2 regions of the Streptomyces sp. NPDC005263 genome follow, and region 2 is predicted to be linked to the other one. Evidence: riboswitches for the same ligand, from Rfam matches in the RefSeq annotation. Region 2 holds a riboswitch; the other holds the start of a gene.
What was found. Region 2 has a riboswitch for glycine ahead of gcvP (aminomethyl-transferring glycine dehydrogenase). Riboswitches for the same ligand answer to the same signal wherever they lie in the genome.

Region 1: another riboswitch for glycine. It lies ahead of gcvT (glycine cleavage system aminomethyltransferase GcvT); the one in region 2 lies ahead of gcvP (aminomethyl-transferring glycine dehydrogenase).

The regions. Positions count from the first base shown of each region.
Region 1 covers NZ_JBIAKJ010000004.1:288,619-298,968, forward strand. Annotated here, with positions in the region: gene ACFYRY_RS19835 (ABC transporter permease) at 1-921, opposite strand, end outside; gene ACFYRY_RS19840 (enhanced serine sensitivity protein SseB C-terminal domain-containing protein) at 1,281-2,075, opposite strand; gene ACFYRY_RS19845 (enhanced serine sensitivity protein SseB) at 2,154-2,954, opposite strand; gene ACFYRY_RS19850 (AAA family ATPase) at 3,064-3,732, opposite strand; glycine riboswitch at 3,911-4,020, shown strand; gene gcvT (glycine cleavage system aminomethyltransferase GcvT) at 4,210-5,343, shown strand; gene gcvH (glycine cleavage system protein GcvH) at 5,454-5,831, shown strand; gene glyA (serine hydroxymethyltransferase) at 5,847-7,127, shown strand; gene ACFYRY_RS19870 (L-serine ammonia-lyase) at 7,202-8,569, shown strand; gene ACFYRY_RS19875 (amidohydrolase) at 8,723-10,066, shown strand; gene ACFYRY_RS19880 (LacI family DNA-binding transcriptional regulator) at 10,056-10,350, shown strand, end outside.
Region 2 covers NZ_JBIAKJ010000009.1:388,939-399,288, forward strand. Annotated here, with positions in the region: gene ACFYRY_RS34645 (DUF1707 domain-containing protein) at 48-656, opposite strand; gene ACFYRY_RS34650 (molybdopterin-binding protein) at 770-1,165, shown strand; gene modA (molybdate ABC transporter substrate-binding protein) at 1,335-2,171, shown strand; gene modB (molybdate ABC transporter permease subunit) at 2,168-3,127, shown strand; gene ACFYRY_RS34665 (ABC transporter ATP-binding protein) at 3,164-4,249, shown strand; gene ACFYRY_RS34670 (molybdopterin-binding protein) at 4,319-4,738, shown strand; gene gcvP (aminomethyl-transferring glycine dehydrogenase) at 4,845-7,730, opposite strand; glycine riboswitch at 7,907-8,003, opposite strand; gene ACFYRY_RS34680 (PRC-barrel domain-containing protein) at 8,118-8,489, shown strand; gene ACFYRY_RS34685 (DNA polymerase IV) at 8,759-10,156, opposite strand; gene ACFYRY_RS34690 (MerR family transcriptional regulator) at 10,215-10,350, opposite strand, start outside.

The sequences.
Region 1 (10,350 bases), on a different contig from region 2:
CGCGCCGGGGAAGACCATGAACATCGGGTCGTGCTCGTAGGTCTGCAGCGCGTCGCGCAGCATGCCGCCCCACGACGCCGTCGGCGGCCGCACACCCGCGCCGAGGAAGCTGAGCGCCGCCTCCGTGAGGATGTTGGTCGGAATCATCAGCGTCGCGTAGACCATGATCGGCGCGAACAGGTTGGGCAGCAGCTCCCGGAAGAGGATGTACCGCCGGCCACCGCCCAGGCTGCGCGCGGCCTCGATGTACTCGCGCTCACGGAGGCTCAGCGTCTGGCCCCGGACGATACGGCCGACGTACGGCCAGCCGAAGAAGCCGATGACCGCGACCAGCACGGCGATGCGCACGCCCGAACCGGTCAGTCCCAGCAGGTCGTCCGGGAGGACCGAGACCAGGGAGATGATGAAGAGAAGCTGCGGGAAGGAGAGCAGCACGTCCATGACACGGCTGATCAGCGCGTCGACCCAGCCGCCGAAGTAACCGGCGACGATCCCGAAGAGCGTGCCGAGGACCACCGCGACGACGGCGGCCAGGAAGGCCACGAGGAGCGAGATGCGCGCGCCGTAGACGATGCGACTGAACACGTCACGGCCCTTGTTGGGCTCGACACCGAACAGGTAGTCACCGCTCACGCCGCCCCAGGTGCCCTGCGGCAGGTTGGTCAGCGGGTCGAGTTCCTCCTGGTGGAACTCGTTCGGCGGGTGGCCGAGCAGCGAGACGATCAGCGGGGCGAACACGGCGACCAACACCAGGACCAGCACGGTGATTCCGCCGGCGAGGGCCACCTTGTCCTGCTTCAGGCGGTGCCAGGCGATCTGCTTCAGGGACCGGCCTTCGACCTTCTTGGCGCCTGAGTCCGCGGGGTCGGCTGGAGCGGCCGGCGCCGCTTCCGCAGCGGTGTCGTGCAATGGCGCCGTCATGGCAGGGACCCCTCTCAACCGGCGGTGACCGGCCCGCGCTTGCCGCTGTAGCGGCCTCATCTTCAATCGAACACAAAGGGGCAACCCCCCTTGGACGGGGAGTCTTCAACGCCTCGGCGATCAGGTGCCAGCCTTGACGGTGAATGGATGCGCAACCGTGATGCTGCACCAGCGATTCCGTTATCCGAACAGTGGGTAACAGCTGTCGGACGTGTGGAAGTTGGGACACCGGGGCGAAACGGGCAGCATTGAGGTCATCCGACATCAATCTACGCGCATGGATCGACGCCGAGAACCACAAGACGATCCACAACCTCGAAGTAACTCATGTCACGAGCGTGAGCCGCCGCCCGAACCGGTCAGTACCGGCCACCCGCGTGCGGGTAGCCGTAGCCGGCCGCCGGGGCCGGGGCCGGGGCGGCGTGCGCCTCGCGGTCGTAGAAGGGGCGGGCGTTGGCCCGCATCCACAGGGCGACCGGGTCGTACTCGTCGGACATGGCCACGGTGGAGACCGGCAGCCCGTCCGGGACGACGCCGATGGACTGCTGCATCATCGCGCGCACCGAGTCGACGGCCGGCGGGCTGGTGTCGTACACGTCGAGGCCGACGGCGAGATAGGGCGCCCCGAGCGCGGGCTGCACCCAGGCGCGGCGCAGGGCGCGCACCGCCGGGGTGCGGTGGGCGTTCTGCGCGATCAGGGCGTAGAACTGCGGAATCTCGATGGCGGGTTCGGACAGTCTGAGGGGCCCGGCGGGCTGGCGGTCCAGGCCGGTGGCGATGCGGCGCAGGTCGAGCCAGGGGATGCCGACGCCACCGCCGGGTGCGTGCGGGTTGAGCCAGAGTCCGTAGTGGTCGGGGTAGAGGGTGCGGGCCACGTCGAGGCCGTCGATCACTTCGTACGATCTGTTCCAGCCGCTGGCCGACAACTCCTGGGCGGAGGTGACGCATGGGGCGTAGCCGTACCCCTCGACCTGCATGTTCCCGTACTGGGCGTCGGGGGAGCCGGCCTGGCCGTGCCACAGCAGCATCCAGACCTGTCCGGAGGACGGGGTGGCGAGCGCGCGGAGGAGCGCCTCGTAGGCGTCGTAACGCCCGGGCGTCACCTGGCGCAGCATGTGCTCGACCTGCCCGGCCGCGGTGCCGCTGGCACTCACCTTTTACCGACCCTTCGTGATGTGGCCTGAATAGGGACCCAGCTTAGGCGCTCCGCCGGGTTCAGCCGTTGAGCTGTTTCAGTAGCCCTGTTGGTAGAAGGGCCGCACACTCTGCCGCATCCAGTGGCCCACCGGGTCGTCCGCCACGTCCAGGAGCACCAGGTTGACCGGCCACCGGACGGGGACGGTGCCCAGGGCACGGGCCAGGGCCTCCATCGGCAGGGCCCGCAAGTCGCCCTCCCACTGGGACAGTTCCACGCCCACGAACATGACCGGCTCGGCCGTCTCGATGACGGCGAGGCAGCGGCGGGCGGTGAGCACCACGCCCGTGGCGGCGAACTCGGACGAGGCCGCCGCGAGGAAGTCGACCGGGTCGTCCTGCCAGTCCGGCTCGAACAGACGGACCCGGCCGCCGGCGGCGGGACCGTCCAGCGGGGTCAGGCCGACCCGGCACAGTTCGGCGACGGCGGCCGGCGGCAACGGGACACCGACCGTGCCGTCCGGGTTCACCGCGAGGCCGACCTGGGGCGGCAGACCGCGGGCGAACTCGACCGCGGGGGCGATGGTGTACGACAGGTGCGAGCCGACGACCTGGCGGAACTGTTCCTCGGAGCTGAACACCGGGACATAGGCCTGGCCCTCGATCTCCAGCGTGGGCAGGTCCAGGGGGCCGCTGTGCGGGCCGCCGCCGTTGGGCAGCGGCACCCAGACGAAGCTGCGGCCGAGCACCTCGATGATCCGCCCGCCCGCCCCGGGCACGCCGAGGGCGGCGGACAGCACCTCCTCCAGCTCGTTGCCGGGCCATCCGCCGTGCGGATGAGGGTGCGCCTGTGCCGGGAAACCCGGGAAGTCAGCGGGGAAGTCCGCCGGGAAGTCCATCTGCCTGCCTACCGCCTGCCTGGTACCGCCTGCTGTAGCTGAAAAGGCTATCGGGTACGGAGCGCGCATGAGAGACGGGCGGCCGGTCCGGCCACCGAACCGATCCGGCTCACCCCGTGAACCCGATCCGTCGCAGCACGTCGGCCGCGTCCCGGTCGACCAGCACCGCCGAGCCGCAGCCCGCGGGCAGGTCGCCCTTCGCCACGGAGCCGATCAGGCGGGAGGCGGCGCCCCGGTGGCGCAGGAACGCGTACCGCGAGACACCGCGGCCGCGCTCGCGCTGCCCGGCGAGCGCGGTGTCCGGCGTGACGTCGAGCAGCAGCAGGTGCAGGGTGCCGCCCCGGCGACGCGCCTCGCGGGCCAGCCAGCCGCGCACCCAGGCCTGCGTACCGCAGTCGTGCACCACGACCCCCTCGCCGGAGCGCAGGGCGCGGCGCAGACCGGCGTAGTGCGCGAGGCGGACCAACGGGCGGTAGACCGCGTACGGCAGGAAGCGGGGCATCCGCGTCGCCCAGCGGTCGCGGGCGTCCTGGGAGTCGATGCGCAGCCCGTTGACCGTGCGCCGCATCAGGGTCGACTTGCCGCTGCCGGGCAGGCCGGTGATCGCGACGAGGTCCCGCGGGCCGAAGAGCAGGGCGTGCGGGCTGTGGCCGCCGCGCTCACGGAGGTCGCGGACGACGGGTGCGCCGAGCGGGCCGCAGGCCTCCGCTGCCGGGACCGTCGGCTGCTCGGGCAGCGTGAGAGCCGAAGTGGTCGCGTACGCCGTGGTCCTGTTCACCGTGATCGTCCTCCCCTGGGGTGGTCACGAGTTCCCTCCCCGTCGAGTGTAAAGAGAAGGTAATGCGCGGTGTCTCGTGTTTTCGTGCTCGTCCTGCCACAAGCCGGTTACAGATGCCGCCCTGCCGTACTCGACCGAGGCGTGCAATGATGACGGCGCCAACTGCATACCGGCCGTTTGAATCCGCGCGGGAGAGTTCCGGGTCGTACGTGTGTCGTACGGGTGCCCGGGCGCCGAAGGAGCAAGTCCCTCCCTTGAATCTCTCAGGCCCCGTACCGCGCGGGCGAGGCACATCTGAAAAGCGGGCCGCTGCGACAGTGGCTCCACCCAAGGTGCAAGTCGTGATCACCGCTTCGCGTGGTCCTGACGAACCTCTCAGGTTCCGATGACAGATGGGGAGGAACGACCTCGCCCTCCCTCACGCTCGAAATGAGCTCGCGCGGGAGGTACCCCATCGCCTCGGGAGACGACCGTCCGATGAGCAGTACCGCACCCCGTCACACCGCGCTCGACGCCCTGCATCGCGCGCTCGGCGCGACGATGACCGACTTCGCCGGCTGGGACATGCCCCTTCGCTACGGCTCCGAACGCGACGAACACCAGGCCGTGCGCACCCGCGCCGGTCTGTTCGACCTCTCGCACATGGGCGAGATCACGGTGACGGGACCGCAGGCGGCCGCCTTCCTGAACCACGCGCTGGTCGGCAACATCGCCTCCGTCGACGTCGGCCGCGCCCGCTACACCATGATCTGCCGGGCCGACGGCGGCATCCTGGACGACCTGATCGTGTACCGGCTCGCCGAGGCGGAGGCCGGGTCCGCGCACTACATGGTCGTGGCCAACGCCTCCAACGCCCAGGTGGTGCTGGACGCGTTGACGGAGCGTGCCGCCGGTTTCGACGTCGAGGTGCGCGACGACCGGGACGCCTACGCGCTGATCGCCGTGCAGGGCCCGGAGTCCGCGGGTGTCCTGAAGTCCCTCACCGACGCCGACCTCGACGGCCTGAAGTACTACGCCGGTCTGCCGGGCACCGTGGCCGGCGTGCCCGCGCTCATCGCCCGCACCGGGTACACCGGCGAGGACGGCTTCGAGCTGTTCGTGAATCCGGAACACGCCGTGGAGTTGTGGCAGGCGCTGACCGAGGCCGGCGCGGGCGTCGGCCTGGTCCCGTGCGGCCTGTCCTGCCGGGACACCCTGCGCCTGGAGGCGGGCATGCCGCTGTACGGGCATGAGCTCTCCACCGCGTTGACCCCCTTCGACGCCGGTCTCGGCCGGGTGGTGAAGTTCGAGAAGGAGGGCGACTTCGTGGGCCGCGAGGCCCTTAGGGAGGCCGCCGCCCGTTCGGAGCACAACCCGCCGCGGGTTCTCGTCGGCCTCGTCGCCAAGGGCCGCCGGGTCCCGCGTGCGGGGTACCCGGTCGTCGCGGACGGCCGGGTGATCGGCGAGGTCACCTCGGGCGCGCCCTCGCCCACGCTGGGCAGGCCGATCGCGATGGCGTACGTCGACGGGGCGCACGCCGCGCCGGGCACACCCGGTGTCGGTGTGGACATCCGGGGCAGTCACGAGCCGTACGAGGTCGTGGCGCTGCCGTTCTACAAGCGTCAGAAGTAACGGCGGCAGGCAGTCGGCGTGCGTGACCCTGCGCACTTTCCGCTGCTCACGTACGTTGCCAGCAGTCCCTCATTCACCAGCACTCCCCCGCGTACAGGAGAATTCAGGCCATGAGCAATCCCCAGCAGCTGCGCTACAGCAAGGAGCACGAGTGGCTGTCGGGCGCCGAGAACGGCGTCTCGACGGTCGGCATCACGGAGCACGCGGCCAACGCGCTCGGTGACGTCGTCTTCGTACAGCTCCCGGAGGTCGGTGCCGGTGTGACCGCGGGCGAGACCTGCGGCGAACTGGAGTCCACCAAGTCGGTCAGCGACCTGTACTCCCCGGTGTCCGGTGAGGTCACCGAGGTCAACGAGGACGTGGTCGACGACCCGTCACTGGTGAACTCCGCCCCCTTCGAGGGCGGCTGGCTGTTCAAGGTACGGGTGGCCGAGGAGCCGGCCGACCTGCTCTCCGCCGACGAGTACACCGCCTTTTCCGCCGGCTGAGGAGTCCTGCACCTGATGTCCGTTCTGAACACGCCCCTGCACGAGCTCGACCCCGAGGTCGCCGCCGCGGTCGACGCCGAGCTGGTCCGCCAGCAGTCCACCCTGGAGATGATCGCCTCCGAGAACTTCGCGCCCCTCGCGGTGCTGGAGGCGCAGGGCTCCGTCCTGACCAACAAGTACGCCGAGGGCTACCCGGGCCGCCGTTACTACGGCGGCTGCGAGCACGTCGACGTGACCGAGCAGATCGCGATCGACCGGGTCAAGGACCTGTTCGGCGCCGAGTACGCCAACGTGCAGCCCCATTCGGGCGCGTCCGCCAACCAGGCGGCCCTGTTCGCGCTCGCCCAGCCCGGTGACACCATCCTCGGTCTGGATCTGGCGCACGGCGGTCACCTGACCCACGGGATGCGGCTGAACTTCTCCGGCAAGCAGTTCGACGTGGTCGCCTACCACGTGGACGCGAAGACCGGCCTGGTCGACATGGCCGAGCTGGAGCGGCTCGCCAAGGAGCACCGGCCGAAGGTGATCATCGCGGGCTGGTCGGCGTATCCGCGCCACCTGGACTTCGCCGAGTTCCGCCGGATCGCCGACGAGGTCGAGGCCCACCTGTGGGTGGACATGGCGCACTTCGCGGGTCTGGTCGCGGCCGGTCTGCACCCCAACCCGGTCGAGTACGCGGACGTCGTCACCTCCACCACCCACAAGACCCTGGGCGGCCCGCGCGGCGGCATCATCCTCGCGAAGAAGGACTTCGCGAAGAAGCTGAACTCGTCCGTCTTCCCGGGCTTCCAGGGCGGTCCCCTGGAGCACGTGATCGCGGCCAAGGCGGTCTCGTTCAAGGTCGCCGCGAGCGAGGACTTCAAGGAGCGTCAGCGCCGTACGGTGGACGGCGCGCGGATCCTCGCCGAGCGCCTCACCGCGCCGGACGCCCGCGAGGCCGGCGTGAACGTGCTGTCCGGTGGCACCGACGTGCATCTGATCCTGGTCGACCTGCGCGAGTCCGAGCTCGACGGCCGGCAGGCCGAGGACCGGCTCCACGAGGTCGGCATCACGGTCAACCGCAACGCCGTCCCCGACGACCCGCGTCCGCCGATGGTCACCTCGGGCCTGCGGATCGGTACGCCCGCCCTCGCCACCCGCGGCTTCACCGCCGAGGACTTCGCCGAGGTCGCGGACGTGATCGCCGAGACCCTGAAGGCGCCTGCTCCCTTCGAGGGGGCCGCCGTGGTGGCGCTGAAGGCCAGGGTCGAAGCCCTCGCCGACAAGCACCCGCTGTATCCCGGTCTGAGCAAGTAGTTCCTTTCCCCGGGTGCCGCGCACACTGAGAGGCGTGTGCGGCACCCCGCACCACCCCGTACCAAGGAGTCACCGTGGCCATATCGGTCTTCGACCTGTTCTCGATCGGAATCGGCCCGTCCAGTTCTCACACGGTCGGCCCGATGCGCGCGGCGCGCATGTTCGCCGGCCGGGTGCGCAATGAGGGGCTCTTGGAGAAGGTCGCCTCCGTGCGCGCCGAGTTGTACGGCTCCCTGGGCGCGACCGGGCACGGCCACGGCACGCCCAAGGCGGTGCTGCTCGGCCTGGAGGGCGACTCGCCGCGCACGGTGGACGTGGAGTCGGCGGACGACCGGGTCACGCGGATCAGGGAGACGGGCCGCCTGTGCCTGCTGGGCGAGCACGAGATCCCCTTCTCCTACGACGACGACCTGGTCCTGCACCGCCGCAAGACCCTCCCCCACCATGCGAACGGCATGACCCTCTGGGCGTACGACGCGGCCGGTTCGGAGCTGCTGTCGAAGACGTACTACTCGGTCGGCGGCGGCTTCGTCGTGGACGAGGACGCGGTGGGCGCGGACCGCATCAAGCTGGACGACACGGTCCTGAAGTACCCCTTCCGTACGGGCGACGAGCTGCTGCGCATGACCAGGGAGACGGGCCTGTCGATCTCCGCGCTGATGCTGGAGAACGAGCGGGCCTGGCGCACCGAGGAGGAGATCCACGAGGGGCTGCTGGAGATCTGGCGGGTGATGCAGGCGTGCGTGTCGCGCGGCATGTCCCGCGAGGGCATCCTGCCGGGCGGCTTGAAGGTCCGCCGCCGCGCGGCCGTCTCCGCACGCCAACTGCGCGCGGAGGGCGATCCGTTGGCGCGCGCGATGGAGTGGATCACGCTCTACGCGATGGCCGTGAACGAGGAGAACGCGGCGGGCGGCCGGGTGGTGACCGCGCCCACCAACGGGGCCGCGGGGATCATCCCCGCCGTCCTGCACTACTACATCAACTTCGTGCCGGGGGCGGACGAGGACGGGGTGGTCCGTTTCCTGCTGGCGGCCGGCGCGATCGGCATGCTCTTCAAGGAGAACGCGTCCATCTCCGGCGCCGAGGTCGGCTGCCAGGGCGAGGTCGGCTCGGCCTGCTCGATGGCCGCGGGCGCGCTCGCGGAGGTGCTCGGCGGTTCCCCGGAACAGGTCGAGAACGCCGCCGAGATCGGCATGGAACACAACCTGGGCCTGACCTGCGATCCGGTCGGCGGCCTGGTCCAGATCCCGTGCATCGAACGCAACGGCATGGCCGCGGCGAAGGCGGTCACGGCCGCCCGGATGGCGATGCGCGGCGACGGCTCCCACAAGGTGTCCCTCGACAAGGTCATCAAGACGATGAAGGACACCGGCGCGGACATGAGCGTGAAGTACAAGGAGACGGCGCGGGGCGGGCTCGCGGTGAACATCATCGAGTGTTAGGACACCCCCAGGGACATTGGCCCCGCCCAGTGCGTTCGTGACGTTCGGCACCGTCAGTGCCCAAGCCGCCCGCAGGCTTGGGCACTCGGCATGTCAGGGGCTTGTGCAAAACGTTTTGGGTCCTTAGCGTCCGGTTCGGACGGAAGGATCCGCATGATGCGCCGACTGATCGTGACGTCCTGCTCGGTGCTCGTGGTGCCCGAGCAGGGCCCCTGCCGAGTGGAGACGGGCCAGGACATCCTGGTCGAGGACGGAGTGATCGTCTGGCTGGGCCCGGCGGGCTCCGGGCCTCAGGCGGCCGGGGCCGAGACCGTGGACGGTACGGGAATGATCGCCGTACCCGGGTTGGTGAACTCCCACACGCACGGCCCGATGACGCTGATGCGCGGCGCCGCCGAGGACGTGGGTGTCGAGGCCTGGTTCAACGAGCGGGTGTGGCCCATGGAGGTCAACCTCACCCCTGCCGACATCAGCCTCGGCGCGGAGCTGGCCTGTGCGGAGATGCTGCTCGGCGGGGTGACCACGTTCGCCGACCACTACTTCCACGCCGAGCGGATCGCCGCCGCGGTCGTGCGCACCGGAATCCGGGCCGACATCGCGCCGACGTACTTCAGCAGCCGGGGCCGCGCGGCCCTGGAGGAGAGCGCCGAGACCGCCGCCGCTCTGCGGGGCACGGGCGACGGACGGGTCACCGCGTCGCTGGGCCCGCACGCGCCGTACACGGTCGGGGACGCGGACCTGGTCCGGGTCGCGGAGCTGGCCCGGGACATGGGCGTACGGATCCACATCCACGCCGCCGAGCACCTGGAGCAGACCGAGTCGAGCCTGGCGCGGCGCGGCGTCACCCCCATCGGGGTGCTGGAGCGGACCGGGGTGCTGGACGCCGGGGCGCTGATCGCGCACGGATGCGGCATCACACCGGCCGACCTGCCGGTGCTGGAGGCGGTCGGGGACCGTACGGGCGTGGCCTGCTGCCCGAAGGTGTATCTGAAGCACGCCCTGCGTCCGCTCACGCCGGTGCGGAGCCTGCTGGACGCCGGCGTCGCCGTCGGGGCCGGGACGGACGGGGCGGCCGGGCACAACACGCTGGACGTGTGGGAGGCGATGCGGCTGGTCGCGTTGACCCAGAAGCAGGCCGAGCGGGACGCGACCTGGATGACCGTCTCCGACGCGGTCCGGCTGGCCACGCGCGGCGGGGCCCGGGCGCTCGGACTCGGGGACCGGATCGGCGCGCTGGAACCGGGCCGGGCCGCGGACATCGTGCTTGTCGACCTGAGCGGGGCGCACTGCCGGCCGGTGCACGACCCGGTGGCGGCCCTGGTCTACAGCGTGCGGGCCAGTGATGTGCGCACGGTCGTGGTGGACGGGCGGGTCGTGGTGCGTGACGGCCGGCTGCTGACGGTGGACCTGCCGGGGCTGCTGGCCGAGATCGAGGCACGCGTGCCCGCACTGCTGGACACCTCGCACGGCAGGGCGGTCCAGCACTATGACCCGTGAGCAGGACCAGGACGTGGAGCGCCGTCGGGTGCGGCGGCCCGCGTCGATCAAGGACGTGGCGGCCGCCGCCCGGGTGAGCCCGACCACGGTGTCGCACGTGCTGAGCGGCAACCGGCCGGTCGCCGACGACACGGCCGAGCGGGTCCGCGCGGTCGTCGGCCGACTCGGCTACGTACCGGCCTCGACGGCCCGCAATCTCCAGGCCGGTTCGACCAACGTCATAGGCCTGCTGGTGCCCGACATCACCAACCAGTTCTTCGCCGAACTGGCCAAGGGTGTCGACG
Region 2 (10,350 bases):
GAAGTCCTCGCCTCCGCCACCTCCGGCTACCTCCCGGACCTCCCCGGCTATCTCCCGAACCTCCCCGGCGGACGTACCACGACCTGCCCGAAGGTCAGCTCACCGGCCACCTCCACACGCAGCACCACAGATGTCTTCGGCTCAGCCGACCGCCGCGCCTTGATCTTGGCGTAGTTAGTCACCAGGGCGTCCGTGTCCACCACGACGCCAGGCCGGGTGAGCAGCTTCAGGGAGCCGCCGCGGATGTCGACGTCGAGGCGCAGCGTGTCGTATGTGATCACGGCATCGGTGAAATCGAGTACCACCTCGCCCCAAGCCGAACGGATCTCCATCCGCCGCGGTACCACCCAGCCCGCGCCCCGCCGCGTCGAGGCACCCTCCTGTTCGATCCGCACGACGTCCTTGACCTCGGCCGAGCCCCGACGCGCGGTGACCGCCGTCGGCAGATCCACCGTCAGTACGGCCAGTTCTCCCATCGTGCGGGAGGTCAGCGCGGCACCCACCCGCTCATCGAGTTCCTCCGCGGTCAGCCGCCCGTCCCCCGCGGCGACCCGCAGCACGTCCACGACCTGGTCCCGGTCCTCGTGCGAGGCCCTCAGCCCGAGCTCCGCGACGACACCAGGATCCCCGCTCTCCTGAGATGACCCACCTGTCATGCGCCCCCACCCCTCCCTCGTCGCACCAAAGGTCGCACTAAAGCTATATCGCGTTATACCCAACGGCCAACCCCCCACCCGCGGTTCCCCACCGGCGCCCTATCGTGACCGGCATGCAGTCCTACACAATCGGCCAGGCAGCACGGCTGCTCGGCGTGAGCCCCGACACCGCGCGACGCTGGGCGGACGCCGGCCGGGTGGCCACCCACCGCGACGACAGCGGCAGGCGGCTCGTCGACGGGCGGGACCTGGCCGCCTTCTCGGTGGAACTCGCCAAGGCCGGGAGCAGCGAGGAGGACACGCCGTACACGTCCGCCCGCAACGCCTTCCCCGGCATCGTCACCGCCATCAAGCTCGGCGATGTCGCCGCCCAGGTCGAGATCCAGGCCGGCCCGCACCGACTCGTCTCCCTCCTGACCCGGGAGGCCGTCGAGGAACTCGGTCTGGAGATCGGCATGGAGGCCACCGCCCGCGTGAAGTCGACGAACGTGCACATCGACCGCGTCTGAGTCGCCGAACAGCGGAATCCGCAGAAACGCATATGCGTACCTCGATCCCCACTTGAGCCAGCACCTGCGATGCACCAGGGAACACCCCCTCGCACATGCGGAAGTATGATCTGCGCATCGGAAGGGTCCGCCGACTCTTCTCCAGGCAGACCCAGGGAGTGGACCCGTGATGACCCGTTCCGTACGCCGGACCCGCCGTACGCTGCAGGTGGCCGGTGCGGGAATCGCCGCGCTGCTGACGCTGTCCGCCTGCTCCTCGTCCGACTCGGATTCGGACGCGGACGCGGGCGCCTCGGGCTCCGGCTCCTCGGCCTCCTCGTCGGCGAAGCTGTCCGGCGAGGTGACCGTCTTCGCCGCCGCCTCGCTCAAGGAGAGCTTCACGACGCTGGGCAGGCAGTTCGAGAAGGATCACCCGGGCACGAAGGTCACCTTCAACTTCGGCGGCAGCGACAGCCTCGCCGCGAGCATCACCAGCGGCGCACCGGCCGACGTCTTCGCCTCCGCCAGCCCGAAGACGATGGCCGTCGTCACCGGCGCGAAGGACGCCGCCGGCACCCCGAGCACCTTCGTCCGCAACCAGCTGGAGATCGCCACCCTGCCGGGCAACCCCGACAAGATCGCCACCCTGAAGGACCTCACCGACACGAAGCTGAAGGTCGTCCTGTGCGACAAGGAGGTGCCGTGCGGCGCCGCCGCCCAGAAGGCACTGGACGCCGCCAAGCTGAAGGTCACCCCGGTCTCCTACGAGCAGGACGTGAAGGCCGCCCTGACCAAGGTCGAGCTGAAGGAGGCCGACGCCGCCGTCGTCTACAAGACCGACGTACATGCGGCGGGCGACAAGGTGCGGGGGGTGGACTTCCCCGAGTCGGCCGAGGCCATCAACGACTACCCGATCACCCTCCTCAAGAACGCCCAGAACCCCGAAACGGCGAAGGCGTTCATCGATCTGGTCAGCTCCGCCGAAGGGCAGAAGGTCCTGACCGGGGCCGGGTTCCTGAAGCCATGACCGACCAGGACCAGGCGACGCCCGATCCCGCCGGGTCCGGGACCTCCCCCTCCCGCCCCACCGAACCCGGCAGGACCCCGACCACCCCCGCGACCGTCACTCCGCGGAGCGGCCCACGGCGCCGAGGTGCCGACCGGGCCGGAAAAGGCCACGACGCGTCCCGGCGTCACCGACGAGGCCGCGGCGTCCCGCTGCCCCTACTGCTCCCCGCCCTGGCGGGTCTGGCGTTCCTGCTCCTCCCCCTCGTCGCCCTGCTGGTCCGAGCCCCGTGGCGCAGCCTCCCCGACCAGCTGACCAGCGCCGACGTCTGGCAGGCTCTGCGCCTGTCACTGCTGTGCGCCACGAGTGCGACCGCGCTGAGCCTGGTCATCGGCGTCCCACTGGCCTGGCTGCTGGCCCGCACCGACTTCCCCGGCCGCGGTCTGGTCCGTGCCCTGGTCACCCTGCCCCTGGTGCTGCCCCCGGTGGTCGGCGGTGTGGCCCTGCTGCTCGCCCTCGGCCGCAACGGAGTCGTGGGCCAGTGGCTGGACGCCTGGTTCGGCATCACGCTCCCCTTCACCACGACGGGTGTCGTCCTCGCGGAGACGTTCGTGGCGATGCCGTTCCTCGTGATCAGCGTCGAGGGCACCCTGCGCGCCGCCGACCCGCGCTACGAGGAGGCGGCCACCACCCTGGGCGCCTCCCGCTTCACCGCGTTCCGCCGGGTCACGCTCCCACTGATCGCGCCGGGCATCGCCGCGGGCTCGGTCCTGGCCTGGGCGCGGGCACTGGGTGAGTTCGGGGCGACCATCACCTTCGCCGGCAACTTCCCGGGCCGTACCCAGACCATGCCGCTCGCGGTCTACCTGGCCCTGCAGAACGACCCGGCGGCCGCGATCGCCCTCAGCCTGGTCCTGCTGGCCGTCTCCATCGCCGTACTGGCGGGCCTGCGGGACCGCTGGATGACCACCTCCTGAGCCGATGCCCCCCAAGACCGAGCTGGACGCCCCCTCATGACCGACGCCACCACAGCCGACCCCGTCACCGAGGACGGACACGACGCGGGCCTCGACTCCCGTCTCGTCGTGGAACGCGGCACCTTCCGCCTGGACGTCGCCCTCAACGCCGCCCCCGGTGACGTGGTCGCCCTGCTCGGTCCGAACGGTGCCGGCAAGACCACCGCCCTGCGTGCACTCGCCGGTCTCGTCCCCCTCACGGGCGGCCATCTGCGCCTCGACGGTGCCGCGATGGACCGTACGCCACCCGAGTCCCGTCCGGTCGGCGTGGTCTTCCAGGACTACCTGCTCTTCCCGCACCTGTCCGCCCTCGACAACGTGGCCTTCGGCCCACGCTGTCAGGGCGCCACCAAATCGGAGTCCCGCGCGGAGGCCGCGGAGTGGCTGGAGCGCATGGGCCTGGCCGAACAGGCCGCCGCCAAGCCCCGCCTGCTCTCCGGCGGCCAGGCCCAGCGCGTCGCCGTCGCCCGCGCCCTGGCCACCCACCCGCGCCTGCTCCTCCTCGACGAGCCGCTCGCCGCCCTGGATGCCCGCACCCGCCTGGAAGTACGCGCCCAACTCCGCCGTCACCTGGCCGAGTTCGAGGCGGTCGCCGTACTGGTCACGCACGACCCGCTGGACGCCATGGTGCTCGCGGACCGACTCGTCGTCATCGAACACGGCCAGGTCGTCCAGGAGGGCGCTCCCGCCGACATCGCCCGCCACCCCCGTACGCACTACATCGCGCAACTGGTCGGCCTGAACCTCTACAAGGGCCACGCCGAAGGCCACACGGTCCGTCTCGACACCGGCTCCGCCCTCACCACCACCGAGGACCTCGCCGGGCCGGTGTTCGTGGCGTTCCCACCGAGCGCCGTCACCCTCTACCGGGACAAGCCCACAGGCTCCAGCGCACGCAACCTCTGGCGCTGCGACGTGGTCGGCCTGGAGACCCACGGCGATCAGATCCGAGCGGACCTCACCGGCGAACTCCCCCTCACCGCCGACCTCACCACGGTCGCCGCGGCCGAACTCGACCTGCACCCCGGCGCATCGGTCTGGGCGACCGTCAAGGCAACCCAGACACACGCATACCCGGCATAAGACCTCCAGACGGCTACGGTGGGATTCCCCGGACCCATCCCCACCCCACCGCATCCAGTGAGGCCTCCCATGAGCCTGTCCATCCGCAACCAGCTCTCCGGCACCGTCACCGCCAGCACCCCGGGAGAGGTGATGGCCACGGTCAAGATCCGCCTCACCGGCGGTCAGAACCTCACCGCCGCGATCACCCGGGAAGCCGCCGAGGAGCTGGGGCTCGCCGCGGGAACGGCCGTACACGCCCTGGTGAAGTCGACGGAAGTCTCCCTGGCCACCGCGCCGGTCGACGGCCTGTCCATCCGCAACCAGCTGCCCGGCATGATCAGTGACATCGCGACCGGCGGCGCCATGGCCGCCGTCCGGATCAGCGTCGAGGGCGCCGACCTGACCGCGGTGATCACCAACGACGCCGTCACCGACCTCGGCCTCACGACCGGCATCCCGGTCGTCGCCCTGATCAAGTCGACCGAGGTCTCCCTGGCGACGGTGTGACCTCACCGCGTCGCACCGCACGCCCCGGGAGGCGCAAGGGCTCACCTGACGCGAAAGGGCTCCGCCCGGTGCACGACCGGTCGGAGCCCTTCCCACCTACGTCAGATCAGTCCTCGTACGCGTCCAGCGGCGGGCAGGAGCAGACCAGGTTCCGGTCGCCGTAGGCCTGGTCGATACGGCGCACCGGCGGCCAGTACTTGTCCGCCACCGACACACCGGACGGGAAGACGGCCTCCTCACGCGTGTACGCGTGCTCCCAGGCCCCGCCGAGCGCGCCCGCGGTGTGCGGCGCGTTCCGCAGCGGATTGTCGTCCGCGGACCACTCGCCCGAGCCGACCTTCTCGATCTCCGCACGAATGGCGATCATCGCCTCGCAGAATCGGTCGAGTTCGTTCAGGTCCTCGGACTCGGTCGGCTCGATCATCAGCGTCCCGGCCACCGGGAAGGACATCGTCGGCGCGTGGAACCCGTAGTCGATGAGCCGCTTGGCGACGTCGTCGACACTCACACCGGTCGCCTTGGTCAGGGGCCGCAGGTCGATGATGCACTCGTGCGCGACCAGGCCGCCCGGACCGGTGTAGAGCACCGGGAAGTGCGGTTCCAGCCGCTTGGCGATGTAGTTCGCGGAGAGCACGGCCACCTGCGTGGCCCGCTTGAGCCCCTCACCGCCCATGAGCCGCACATACGCCCACGAGATCGGCAGGATCCCGGCGGAGCCCCAGGGCGCGGCCGAGACGGGCCCCACACCGGTCTCCGGACCGGCCGCGGGCTGCAGGGGGTGGTTCGGCAGGTAGGGCGCCAGGTGGGCGCGCACCCCGACCGGGCCGACGCCCGGACCGCCGCCGCCGTGCGGGATGCAGAAGGTCTTGTGCAGGTTCAGGTGCGAGACGTCTCCGCCGAAGTGTCCCGGCTTGGCCAGCCCCACCAGGGCGTTGAGGTTGGCGCCGTCGACGTACACCTGGCCGCCGGCCTCGTGCACCTGCGCGCAGATGTCCGCGACGTGCTCCTCGAACACACCGTGCGTCGAGGGGTACGTGATCATCAGCACCGCCAGTTCGTCCCGGTGCTGCTCGATCTTCGCCCGCAGGTCCTCGACGTCGATCTCGCCGTCCTCGGCGGTCTTCACCACGACGACCTTCATCCCGGCCATCACGGCACTGGCGGCGTTGGTGCCGTGCGCCGACGACGGGATCAGACACACGGTCCGCTGCTCGTCCCCGTTGGCCCGGTGATATCCGCGTACGGCGAGCAGTCCCGCGAGTTCGCCCTGCGAACCCGCGTTGGGCTGCAGCGACACCGTGTCGTAGCCGGTGACCTCGGCGAGACGCTCCTCCAGCTCGCGGATGAGGACGAGATAGCCCTCGGCCTGCTCGGCGGGCGCGAAGGGATGCAGCTGACCGAACTCGGGCCAGGTGACCGGCTCCATCTCGGTGGTCGCGTTGAGCTTCATGGTGCAGGAGCCCAGCGGGATCATGCCGCGGTCGAGCGCGTAGTCCCGGTCGGCCAGCCGACGCAGGTAGCGAAGCATCGCGGTCTCGGAGCGGTACTGGTGGAAGACGGGGTGCGTGAGGTACGCGTCGGTACGCCTCAGCGCGGCCGGAAGGGAGTCCTCGGCGGCCGCGTCCAGCGCCTCGATGTCCCCCTCGACCCCGAACGCGGCCCACACGGCAGCCAGTTGCGTCCGCGAGGTGGTCTCGTCGCACGCGATCGACACCAGGTCGTCGTCGACGAGCCACAGGTTGACGCCGTTCTCGCGCGCGGCCGCGACGACCTCGGCTGCCCGTGACGGCACCCGGGCGGTCAGGGTGTCGAAGTAGGAGCCGTGCACGACCTCGATCCCGCCGGCCGTCAGCCCCGCGGCGAGAATCGTGGCGTACCGGTGGGTGCGCCGCGCGATGCCCCTCAGGCCCTCCGGCCCGTGGTAGACGGCGTACATGCCCGCCATCACGGCGAGCAGCACCTGCGCGGTGCAGATGTTGCTGGTCGCCTTCTCGCGCCGGATGTGCTGCTCCCGCGTCTGCAGGGCGAGCCGGTAGGCCTTGTTCCCGTCGGCGTCGACGGACACGCCCACGAGCCGCCCCGGCAGGCTGCGTGCGAACTTCTCGCGCACCGCCATGTATCCGGCGTGCGGCCCGCCGAAGCCCATCGGTACCCCGAACCGCTGGGTCGTCCCGACGGCGATGTCCGCACCGAGCTCACCCGGGGACTTCAGCAGCGTCAGCGCCAGCAGATCGGCGGCGACCGTCACCAGCGCGCCGAGTTCGTGGGCCTGCTCGATCAGCGGCTTGATGTCGCGTACGGCACCGGAGGCGCCCGGGTACTGGAGCAGCACACCGTTGATCTCGCGCCCGGCGATCTCGGCCGGAATGCCGTCACCGAGGTCCGCGACCACGACCTCGACGCCGGTCGGCTCGGCCCGCGTCCGGATCACGGCGACGGTCTGCGGCAACGTGTCCGCGTCGACCAGGAAGAGACCCTTCTTGTTCCTGCCCATGCGCCGCGACAGCGCCAGCGCCTCGGCCGCCGCGGTGCCCTCGTCGAGCAGCGAGGCACCCGAGGTCGGCAGGCCGGTGAGCTCGGCGACCATGGTCTGGAAGTTCAGCAGCGCCTCCAGGCGCCCCTGGGAGATCTCGGGCTGGTAGGGCGTGTACGCCGTGTACCAGGCCGGGTTCTCCATCACGTTGCGCAGGATCACGGGCGGCGTGAACGTCCCGTAGTACCCGAGGCCGACCATGGAGTCGAGAACCTGGTTCCGGTCGGCCAGCGAACGCAGCTCGGCCAGCACCTCGGCCTCGGTACGCGCACCCGGCAGATCGAGCGCGTCGGCGTTCTTGATCACGTCCGGCACAGCGGCGGCGGTGAGCTCGTCCAGCGAGCCGTACCCGACGTGGGCGAGCATCTTCGCCCGCGCTTCCTGGTCAGGCCCGATGTGACGCTGTTCGAACGGAATCCCCTGCTCCAGTTCGGAGAGCGGACGGCGGTGAGCGATCATTGCGGAGGCCTCCTGGTCCGACACGACCTTCGTGGGGCACCACGGCACGGGTACCCGAACGGCCTCCCCCTCTGTCATCTCAACCTGAGAGCTTCACCGGACCACCCGAGGGTGGCCGGCTTTCACCGTCGGTGAGAGCGGAAGCCGTCGACACCCGCCCTGCTTTCCAGAGTGACCTCGCCCATGCGGTACGGGGGCCTGAGAGATTCCGGGGAGGATTTGCTCCTTCGGCGCCTCCGGATGTCGTCCGAAGGACTCTCCCGCACGGGGTCAGCAGCCGTTTGCCAGCGTACCAGCGCGATCAGCGCTTGAGCGTTCGAGTGGCCGCCTCCCTGATTGTGCTCTTTTGTGGTGCTTACGGATGAGTTGCGACCAAATGGAGGACCCGTGCAGACCGACATCGATCCGCGCAACCTGATCGGCCGCAAGGCGTTCGACCGCAACGGCACGAAGATCGGCACGATCGACGAGATCTACCTCGACGACGCGACCGGCGTACCGGAGTGGGCGGCCATACGCACAGGTCTGTTCAGCAGGGACGCCTTCGTCCCCCTGGAGCCCAGCGAACTGATCGAGGGCACCTTGCGCGTCCCCTTCGACCGGGCCCTGATCAAGGACGCCCCGGACTTCGGCGTGGGCCGCCACCTCTCCCCCGAGCAGGAACTGCAGCTCTACCACCACTACGGTCTCGACCTGTCCGCCCCTCCTCCGCTCCCGGACCACGACTTCGGCAGGCTGGCGAACACGGACGAGTCCTGACCTCCACGCGGTCCGCACTCTCCTCGCCGGCACCTCCCCCATCCGGATGACCGACCCCGGCGGCCCGCACGTCCGGCCCAGGCCCAGTCGATCCGCCCAGCACGCCACCCTCACGACCGCACCCGATCAGCCCAGCGCACACAGCCAGGCCCGCAGCACCAGGTAGCCGGTCCCGCTTGGCTCGCCAGCCCGTCCCCGCCCGCCCGAAACCAGCACACACCCCACCCACACTCCACCCAGACCCGCCACCCCCGCATGCGCCCCCGCGCTCACCCCGACCCCGTTGCCCCACTCACCGAAGCCCCGCCCACCTGAGCCTCACCCGCCTCGGAACGCGCCCGCACCAACGGCAACGGCTCCGCCGGCTCCAGATCGGGATCCTCGATCCGGAACGTCCGCACCCGCCCCGGCCCGGAGTCGGGCGTCTCGAACCGCACGGTCACCCGTCCGAGGCCGCTTCCCTGCACCCACCCGTGTCCGTACACGGTGTGCCGCACATCGTGTCCCGAGGGCCACCGCCGCTCAGCCGGCGCCTTCGGTGCCTCGACGGGCGTGTCATCCGCTTCCTCGACCGCACCGGAGTCCATCCGCTCTCCCGCCACCTGCGCGAACAGATCCTCCTGTGTGTAGTCGGCCAACCCACTGACCCCCACCCCGAGCAACCGCACACCCCCGGTCGTGTCCACGGACTCCAGCAGCCGCGCGGCCGCCTCCCGCACCACCCCCGGATCGTCCGTCGGCCCCCGCAACGTCTCGGACCGGGTGAGCGTGGAGAAGTCGAACCGTCGCACCTTGAGCACGATGGTCCGGCCGGAGAGCCCCGCCTCCCGCAGCCTCCGCACACACCGCTCCGCCAGCCGCTGCACCTCCGTCCCCACCCGGACCCGGTCATGGATGTCGACGTCGTACGTGTCCTCCACCGACACCGACTTCGTCTCCCGCTCCGCCACCACGGGCCGCTCGTCGAGCGCCAGCGCCATCGCGTACAGCGAGTGCCCGTGTGCCTTGCCCAGCAGCCGCACCAGCTCGTCCTCACCCGCCTCGGCGATCTCCTCCACGGTGTGGATCCCCACCCGCCGCAGGTGGTCCCCCGTCGCAGGGCCCACCCCCGGCAGCGTCCGCACCGGCATCGGCCCGAGCAGCGCCCGCTCGGTCCCCGGCTTGATCAGCACCAGTCCGTCCGGCTTGGCCTGCTCCGAGGCGATCTTCGCCAGCATCTTGGAGGCGGCGAGCCCCACCGATCCCGTCAGCCCCGTCACAGCCCGTATGTCCGCCCTGAGCTTCACCCCGGCCAGCCGCGCCGACGCCTCGTCCCAGGCCGCTCCCCCGGCCTCCAGATCCACGAACGCCTCATCCAGGCTCAGCGGCTCCACCAACGGCGACAGCGCTCTCAGCAGTTCCATCACCTGATCGCTGATCGACCGGTAGAACGCGAAGCGCGGCACGAGATACGCGGCGTTCGGCGCGAGCCGTCTCGCCTGGGCCATGGGCAGCGCCGAGTGCACGCCGAAGATCCGTGCCTCGTACGACGCCGTGGCCACCACCCCACGCGGCCCCAGCCCGCCCACCACGACGGCCTTTCCCCTCAGACTCGGCTTGGAGGCCTGCTCCGCCGAGGCGAAGAAGGCATCCATGTCGAGATGCAGGATCGTGGGCGCGGTTCTCACATCTCCGATGCTGCCCTACGCCACTGACAATGCCCCACCCCGAGAGCGGGGACGGCGCTCAGACCGCCCGGTTGCGGCGCCGTGCCAGCTCGTCCGCGGGGTTGTGCCCGACCAGCGTCTCCCCGGTGTCCACCCGCTCGCCGTGCAGCTGTGAGAGGGCACTCTCCACGTCCCGCCACACCACACCGACCGCG